DNA from 2 places in the Aerococcus tenax genome. Region 1 is predicted to be linked to the other one. Evidence: a T-box and tRNA genes for the amino acid it is inferred to sense, from the RefSeq annotation. Region 1 holds a T-box; the other holds one or more tRNA genes.

Region 1 (4,429 bases):
GTTGGTCATCGTGGTAGAAAATTACGGGACGGTAAGAGTCCCCCCGGTCCGCAAATTGGCCCATGGCATCAGTAGGATCGGTTTGTTGCCAATAAATCTCCACCAGGTCTTGGTAGGAAATCCGTTCGGGATTATAGGTGATTTGCACCGCTTCCGTGTGCCCCGTTCCCCCCAGACAAACTTCGCGATAAGTGGGGTTTTCGGTGTGCCCACCTGTATATCCGGACACGACTTTTAAAATCCCCGGCATGGTCTCAAAAGGTTGCACCATGCACCAAAAACAGCCCCCGGCAAAAGTAGCTAATGCTTGACTCATCCTTAGTCCTTCTTTCTATACTTTAGTCTTTCAAACATGACTCATTGTAAAGACTGATAAAGGCAAAAACAAGACTTTTGCTTGGCAGGACGGATGACTTGACTAAAAAACAGCTCCCCCAACTATGATGATTGAGAAAGCTGTTTCGTATTAGTTAAACAATTTCATTTTATGAGCATTCGCTCTTAATCTTCTTAATTTAAGCCACGAGCATTTTCCTTGGTAATTTTATCTACCCCACCCATGTAAGGAACGAGGACTTCTGGAATGGTAATGGAACCATCGGCGTTTTGCCCGTTTTCTAAGACCGCAGCCACCGTCCGACCCACGGCTAAACCAGAACCGTTTAAGGTGTGAGCCAGTTGGGTCTTGCCATCGACATCCCGGTAACGGACTTGGGCCCGGCGTGCTTGGAAGTCCACACAGTTGGAGCAGGAAGAAATTTCCCGGTAAGTATTTTGGGCGGGCATCCAAACTTCGATGTCATAGGTCTTGGCTGCTGAGAAGCCCATATCCCCAGTACAGAGGACAATGCGGCGGTAAGGTAAACCAAGTAAGTCGAGAATGTTTTCCGCATTTTCGGTCATGGCTTCCAGTTCATCGAAGGATTGGTCTGGAGTCGCTACTTTAACCATTTCTACCTTTTGGAATTGGTGCATACGGATCAAGCCCCGGGTGTCCCGTCCCGCTGAACCGGCTTCAGAACGGAAACAAGGTGAGAGGGCAGTTACTCGGATAGGCAGGTCTTCTTCCTTCAAGATTTCCTTAGCAAAGTAGTTGGTTAAAGGCACTTCTGCGGTAGGAATCAAGGTCAGGTCTTGGTCTTCGTTAGTGATTTGGTAAACGTCTTCGGTAAACTTAGGGAATTGTCCGGTCCCGTACATGGCTTGGTCGTTGACCAAGAAAGGCGTAATCATTTCCATGTAGCCTTCTTTTTGGTGTTGGTCCAACATGAAGTTATACAAAGCCCGTTCCAAACGTGCGCCCAGACCCTTATAGTAGACAAAACGTGAGCCGGACACCTTGGCCCCTGCATCCCAGTCCAGGATATCTAAATCTTCGGCTAAGTCCCAGTGGGCTTTGACTTCAAAGTCGAATTCAGGCGTCTCGCCATGGCGGTGGATTTCCACGTTCTCATCTTCGTCTTCACCGACTGGTACCCCTTCAGCAGGAAGGTTAGGAATCCGGGCGAGGATATCATGTTCTTCTTGGTCAAGTTTAGCTAAGTCACTATCCAAAGCCTTAATCTTGGTGCCCAAGGCCTTCATTTCTTGGATCTTGTCATCGGCATTTTCCTTATTACGCTTGAGTTGACCAATGGCTTCAGAAGCGATATTCCGTTCTTTTTTCAAATTTTCCGCTTCGACAATCACTTGGCGGCGTTTTTGGTCCAGGTCGCGTAAGTGTTCTAGAGTTTCCTTCTCCACTCCGCGGCCCTTCAAAGCCTCAGCCACTTGGTCAAAATTATCCCGTAATAAACGTACATCAATCATTACAAATCCTCATTTCTTTTAAACTTTTTCATTATTACTTTATTAATATTGGCGAATGCTCATTAACACTATTTGAGCAAAAAGAAAAACCATCCCGCCCTCTCAATCAAAGGGACGAAATGGTCATCATTCTGCGCGGTACCACCCTGCTTCAAGGCAAAATATGCCTTACACTTACAAATAACGGTTTGTGCCGGCGCTACTTCCTTAATACTAAGTCGTAGGCAGTCCTTGTGTGGATTCACCCAGGTCCCCTGTCCATTCTCACCCACCATGGACTCGCTAAAAAGTTTCCTAAGCTACTAGTCACAAGCATCACTTGGTCTATAAATAAAGTCATCTCCGACTTTATTGGAGTCAAACTCCAAAGTTATCTTTATTTTAAGAAGAAAAGCTGACCTTGTCAAATGGGATTTTCCTAGCTAAGCCAGATCAGAGCTTTCCGTCTCATTTTGCTTAATGTAATTATGGTAAATCTTATCGATAAAGACCGCAATGGCGTTATCTCCGGAAATATTGGCCGCGGTCCCAAAGGAATCCTGGGTCAAGTGGAGGGAGATCATGATTTGTTGCATGCCAGGGTCAACAATCCCCACCATTGGTAAGAAAGGCAAGGCCGACATAATCGCGCCCCCAGGGGTTCCCGGTGCCGCCACCATGCAGACGCCCAAGGTGAGTATGAAGCCTAAAACCATGGTGAGGTTGTGGGGCATGCCGTAAATTAACAAGAGCGCCGTGGCATTGGCCGTAATGGTAACCATAGACCCGGTCAAATGAATAGTGGCACAGAGGGGCACGACAAAGTTGGCAATGTCTTTAGAAACCTCATTTTTAGCCGCTGACTTCAAGTTGACGGGAATGGTCGCAGCGGAGGACTGGGTCCCAATCGCGGTCATATAGGCCGGGATTTGGTTTTTCATCAGTTCCCAAGGATTCTTGCCGGCGTAGGTCCCAAATAAAATAAAGAGAAAAGCCACATAGAGGATCTGTAAAAGAATCACGCAGATAAAGACCTTCCAAAAGACCGAAATAATGGCAAAAACCGAGCCACTATAGGACAGGTTACTAATATTACAGAAAATATGGATCGGTAATAAGGGTACCACAATTTTGGCCAGGACTTGGCTAATAATCCCGCCAAAGTCGCTAAAACCCTCATAAAGCACCTGGCCACGACCGTGTTGACGGAGCCAGTAGATCCCCAGGCCCATCATAAAGGCAAAAATAATCGCCCCCGTCACGTCGAAGAAGGGTTCGATCGGAATCACAAAGAGTGGTTCCAGACTGGGCGCAGTTTGGCTTAAGCGTTCAACCAAACTTTCACTGATAAAGAAAGGAAAGATCTGGCTGGCCATCAAATAGGCCAAAAATCCGCCGACGATAGTCGATAAATACGAGGTCAAGACCGTAATCCCGAGTAGCTTACCCGCTCCTTGACCCAGGTCAGCAATCCCTTGGACCACAAAACCAATAATCATAAAGGGAATCACAAAGCTTAAGAAGCTAGAAAAAATTCCGGTAAAAGTAACACAGAGCCGGAAAAACCACTCCGGTACCAAACTTAACTGTCCGACAATAATACCTAAAATAATTGCTAATAATATTCGGGGAACGAGGCCAATTTTCCTTTTTTCAAGTACTCTTGCCATCCTTTCCCACCTCCATTTCATTTTCTTATCATGGCATTCTAATAATATTAGCAAAAAGTGATCACTTTGTAAAATCAACTTAACCGCACGATTCGATAAAAAATAACCCATAAAAGGCCAAGCCTGACTAGAGACTAGACTTGGGTGATTTTTTACAGGTGTTTTAGGAAAAGTCCCTAACACTGGTATTTTCCGGATAATTTTAAATTACACTTGATTTATATTCGTGTTTTGTTAGAATAAAACTGTTGTTTGGCGCACAAAAGACCAAATATCAAGCATTTTGTGAATAATAATCACTCTGAACACTATCAATATTCGCTTATTGCCTCAAGTGATAAGCGGCAGAATAGAAAGGATATTTAATCGATGACCCAGTATTTCCAAGGTGACCTCTTCCATACCCCTGTTTACGGCCAGTTAGACTATGTCTCCCAAGCCCTGATCACGGTGGATGATAACGGTAAAATCGACCAAGTCTACCGCCAAGAGGACCCCGCTTACAGTGAAATGGTCAAGCAAGCCCAAGAATCTACTGACTTTGTTCGTTTAGAGGCCGGTCAATACTTCCTGCCTGGTCTAGTGGACCTCCATATTCACGCTCCCCAATGGCCCCAAGCCGGGATTGCTTTGGATGAGCCCCTCAATGTCTGGTTGGATGAGTGCACCTTCCCCTTAGAGGCCAAGTACGCCGATCTGGACTTCGCCCGGGCGGTTTACACCGACCTCGTCCAACAGCTACTAGCCCGAGGCACCACAACTGGGCTCTATTTTGCCTCTGCCCACTTAGAATCCTCCTATGAATTGGCTAAAATCTGCGCCCAAGCGGGTCAACGTGGCTTAGTCGGTAAGGTGGTCATGGATGATCCCGAAGCCAACCCAGACTTTTACCGGGATGCCTCGACTGACCAAGCCCTCAAGGATACCGAAACCTTTATTCAAAAAGTCCGTCAACTCGGCAAAGATTACAA
Region 2 (4,429 bases), 790 kb from region 1:
AACCACTGGGTGTCGGGAATCTTTAATCAATAAGGCCCGGTCTTCTCCACTAAAATGAGGACGCACATACTGATTTTGTTCGCTAATTTCCGCTAGGGACTGGATCACGTCCACCTGGGCAATAGCCTGGGCGATGGCTTGTAGGTCTTTTTGGTAGACTTTTACCTTTTCTCTCACCCCAAGGAAAAGCTCATATTCCAGGTCAACTGATTTTTCCTGAGCTTCCAAGATCCGATATTCCATCTCTTTTAATTCAGGGGTAATAAAACGCTCCGCATTGGTCAGGGTTTGCTTTCTCTCATAACGCCCTTCTGGTAAAAGATGGAGGTTGGCCTTGGTTACCTCGATATAATAACCAAAGACCTTATTATAGCCAATTTTTAAAGATTTAATCCCGGTCGCTTCACGCTCCTTGGCTTGCAGGTTAGCAATCCATTCTGATCCGTGGCGAATCGCCTGACGATAGTCATCCAGCTGATCACTAAAGCCATCCCTAATAATGCCACCTTCAGTAATCGATATATTAGCTTCCGGATCAATAGCGCTTTCAATGGTTTTAACCACTTCTGGTAGGGCTGCCAGGCTGTTAAGAAGCTTGGTCCAAACGCCAGTCTCTTGATTGTCACTTTGATTACCTTGGATAGCTTGTAAATTTTCAGAGACTTGGGGAACCTTTTTCAAGGAATTCATCAATTGCAGGAGCTCGCGGGCATTGACCTGTCCCATTGAGATCTTAGCCACTAAGCGCTCTAAATCGTAGACCCCAGAGAGATTTTCTTGGATATTGCGCCGTTCAAAGAAGGCGTCGATCAAGGATTCTACTTGGTCTAAGCGCTCTTCAATCGTTGCTTGGATAATAAGAGGCCGGTCCAGCCACTGTCTTAGCAAACGTCCGCCCATGGCGGTTTTAGTCTCATCGAGAAAATGCAGTAAACTTCCTGAACGTTTCTGAGTTCGAATGGATTCGGTTAATTCTAAATTGCGTTTAGCAAAATAGTCCATATGCAAGTAATAGTCTAACTCATAGGATTCCGCTTGGCGCCAGTGGTTAACCATACGAAACTGAGTGCTATAAACATAAGCCATCAAAACGCGCAAAGCATTAAGCTCGATGCTATGCTTAATATTTTGAGTAATTTTTTCAAAGGCGCTTTCCGGCAACTGATCGAGGGTTTTCTGATTAATATAGGAAGTGGTAAAAGGAAAGAGCTGCTCGAGTTGGGCCAAGTCATCTTCGCTCAGTTCATGATAAAAGACGACTTCCTTGGCTTGAATTTGTGAGAATTCTGTTAACAGCATTTCAAATGAATCCATATGGGTCACTTTCAGCTCGCCTGTTGAAATATCAGTATAAGCTAAAGCATAGGGGCCTTCTTGATGTATAATCGCACAAATAAAGACATTTTCCTTATCGCTAGAATTGTAATAAGTCCCCGGGGTAATCACCTTGATTACCTGGCGGTCTACCATACCCTTGGCTTGCTTAGGATCTTCCATTTGTTCAGCGATGGCTACCTTATAGCCTTGATTAACTAGGGTTTTCACATATTCGTCCGCTGAATGATAGGGAACACCACACATGGGGATGGGATCATCCGCATTCCGATTTCGACTCGTTAGGGTTATTTCTAATATCTGTGCCGCTTTTTTGGCGTCATCATCAAACATTTCATAAAAATCGCCCAGCCTAAAAAATAAAAAGGCATCGGGATATTGATCTTTGATCTGATAGTATTGCTCCATCATTGGTGTTTTTTTCTTCGCCATTGTTTACATCCTTTAATCTTAACTTTTTACAATCTTATCTATTCTAACACAGAAAAGCAAAGGGTGAAATTCACAGCTTTAATAATTCGTGATAGAATAAAAGCTAAAAAAGGAAAGGAATTAATCATGTTAAAGCACTTATATCTCATGCGCCACGGCGAAACGGAATTTAATTTGGAGAACCGCGTACAGGGCTGGTGTGATTCCCCTTTAACTGAAAAAGGCATCCGACAAGCCGAGCTGGCTAGAGATATGCTTAGGGAACGGAAAATCACTTTTACCCATGGCTACAGCTCACCGCTTGATCGGGCAATTACGACTCTAAAACACGCTATTCCTAATCCCATGCCCACAGAAACAGTCACCGGTTTGAAGGAATGGGGCTTTGGTTCACTAGAAGGGCAATCTCGCGACCTCATGCCTAAACCTCTCTCAGCCCCCAAAACGGATGATTACTATTGTCAATATGGTGGTGAAAGAGCTAGCGAAGTCTGTCAACGCATTAACCATAGCCTCCAAGCCATCATGACAAAAGAGGATAGCCAGCAAGTCTTAGCGGTCGCTCATGGGGCTGTCATCTACCAATTTGTAAAAGACTTCCTCCCTGACCCGGTTGCTGGTATCGGCAACTGCGAAATCTTTCACTTTGTTTACGATTTCAACACCTTCACCTTTATAGAAAATATGAAGCCTTATCGGGAGATGTCCGTGTCTGGTGAAAATTTATTTGCAAAATCGGACAAAACGTTATAAGATATACTTTGTTGCTAACTTAGTTTAGCCGGGAGAAGTAGCGAAGAGGCCGTAACGCGCTTGACTCGAAATCAAGTTGTCGGGAAACCGGCACGTGGGTTCGAATCCCACCTTCTCCGTAAATAGCTTTTTTCTATTATTAATAGGTGTCAAAAACAGCGATATAACAAGGTTTTTAAAAAAGTTGATAACAGATGAAAACGCCTAATATTGCGACTGGATTCGCAAAATATTGCGCAAAATTCTCACTATCCCTATAGCTGAATTAGCAAGTCAAAGCTCTTAATTTAAGGGCTTTTTTTATTTGCCTTTTATTGGCTGCTGGGCTGATTTAATAAACCTAAGATATATTTATACCCCCTAAGGCTAAAAACGCCTGTAGGGGTCTATATTTAAGTCTGAGGGTATGTTTTGATCAACATAAAATAAAGCGGCTGCCTAATTGCCCTATTGGGTGCTCTGAGAAAACAAGGGGGTGCTTATTTTAATCCCCCCTATGCTTCTACAATTATGTTCCTATTCTTGAAAGCTTTTTCGCACGATTTTCTCACGATTAAATGCTTTTATATCAAGGCTTTTAGCTGTTTTTGCACGATTGTTGGCACAAAAAAACCACCGTTCACACCTGCGGTGGTTACTTACTTAAATATTTTTTCATATACTCTTCAACTTTTTTTAATCGTTCTTCTACAACTTTACGATCCTCTTCGGTTTCTGGCTGTAAGCTTTCTGCATTATACCTTGCTTGAATGATCGCACCGACTTCTTCATCTGTAAGTTTGTTAACGTCTTCCCTGGCTTTCTCTATAATTTGAAACTTTTTGGGATTATATAAGTAATCTTCCCCCGTATCGTCAATCACTCTAATGAAACCCGCTTCATAGCCTAAAGCCTCATATATTTTATTCTTTGTTAGGGAAACGCCTTGGGATCGGCCTATGTATTTAACTTTTTTAGGTGAGTCAAAATTATCTATTATCATTGTCGGTCTCCTAATAAAACGCTAGTTAATCCCTTAGGTGCTTATTTATGTACTCATCAATTTCTTTTATACGCTCTTGGGCAATCTTTCGGTCTTCTTCTGTTCTTAGCGGACGGGATTCAGATTCTATTCTTACCCTATAGGCTTCTTCTAGCTCCTGTCTGGTCGGTTTGCTATTGTTTTCCATAGTCTCTTTTACTCCTACCTTGTGAGTGGTGATTAGCTACTTTGTTGCTGTAACTTTTTAACCATTTCTTTTAATTTTTGTTTTCGTTCAGCGGCCAACTTGCGTTGTTCCTCCGTTTCTGGTCTACGGCTTTCTGATTTAATTCTAGCTATGTATTCTTCTTCTAGCTCTTGCCTAGTTAGTTTATTAGGGTCTTCCATGGTGTCTTACTCCTTATTCTGTCAGTAACTTATTTAAATTGGGCCAAGTCTGGGATTTCTTTATCAAATAATTCTTTTTCCCTGTCCGTTACTTGTCGGGGTAGTCAGGCAAAAAAATATAAACGCTTTCTATAAAAATGGTTTGATCATCTTCTAGCATAGCTTTTTCCCTTTTCTTGTTCATATATTTTCCATAAGAAAATTTGTGCAATAGACGGCTGAAGTCCGGCCGGCCATGGGGTGGGGGAGGTATCCCCCCACCTACTGAGTCAGCCGCTCATAGAATTTTATAAAAAATATTTCTAAAGTTATCACTTATTAATAAATAAAAAAATAATTTATTTTTTATCTTTTTTATTTTAATTATTACTTTACCTTGAAGCTTAGCTAGCATAGGTTCACGCATTGACCTCGCTGCGGTTCAACTCTTAATTAGACTGAACAACTATTTACTTTATTATATCTAAATCTTTATCAGTGTTCCAAGTGATCATTGATTAGATTAATCGATCATAGTTATTAATATTAGCAGCAGCACTT

What was found. A T-box is a leader RNA that pairs with one kind of tRNA and senses whether it is charged. The one in region 1 lies ahead of serS (serine--tRNA ligase), so its partner is inferred to be a tRNA-Ser.
Region 2: it encodes a tRNA-Ser, which carries the amino acid that the T-box ahead of serS (serine--tRNA ligase) is inferred to sense. The anticodon was not compared.

Annotation. Positions count from the first base shown of each region.
Region 1 is NZ_CP127382.2:1,995,347-1,999,775, forward strand. It holds gene msrA (peptide-methionine (S)-S-oxide reductase MsrA) at 1-316, opposite strand, end outside; gene serS (serine--tRNA ligase) at 511-1,809, opposite strand; T-box leader at 1,917-2,134, opposite strand; gene DBT50_RS09225 (dicarboxylate/amino acid:cation symporter) at 2,232-3,458, opposite strand; gene guaD (guanine deaminase) at 3,828-4,429, shown strand, end outside.
Region 2 is NZ_CP127382.2:697,569-701,997, reverse strand. It holds gene mutS (DNA mismatch repair protein MutS) at 1-1,767, opposite strand, end outside; gene DBT50_RS03235 (histidine phosphatase family protein) at 1,894-2,520, shown strand; tRNA gene DBT50_RS03230 (tRNA-Ser) at 2,552-2,639, shown strand; partial or broken gene DBT50_RS03220 (hypothetical protein) at 3,320-3,502, opposite strand; gene DBT50_RS03215 (hypothetical protein) at 3,528-3,689, opposite strand; gene DBT50_RS03210 (hypothetical protein) at 3,722-3,889, opposite strand.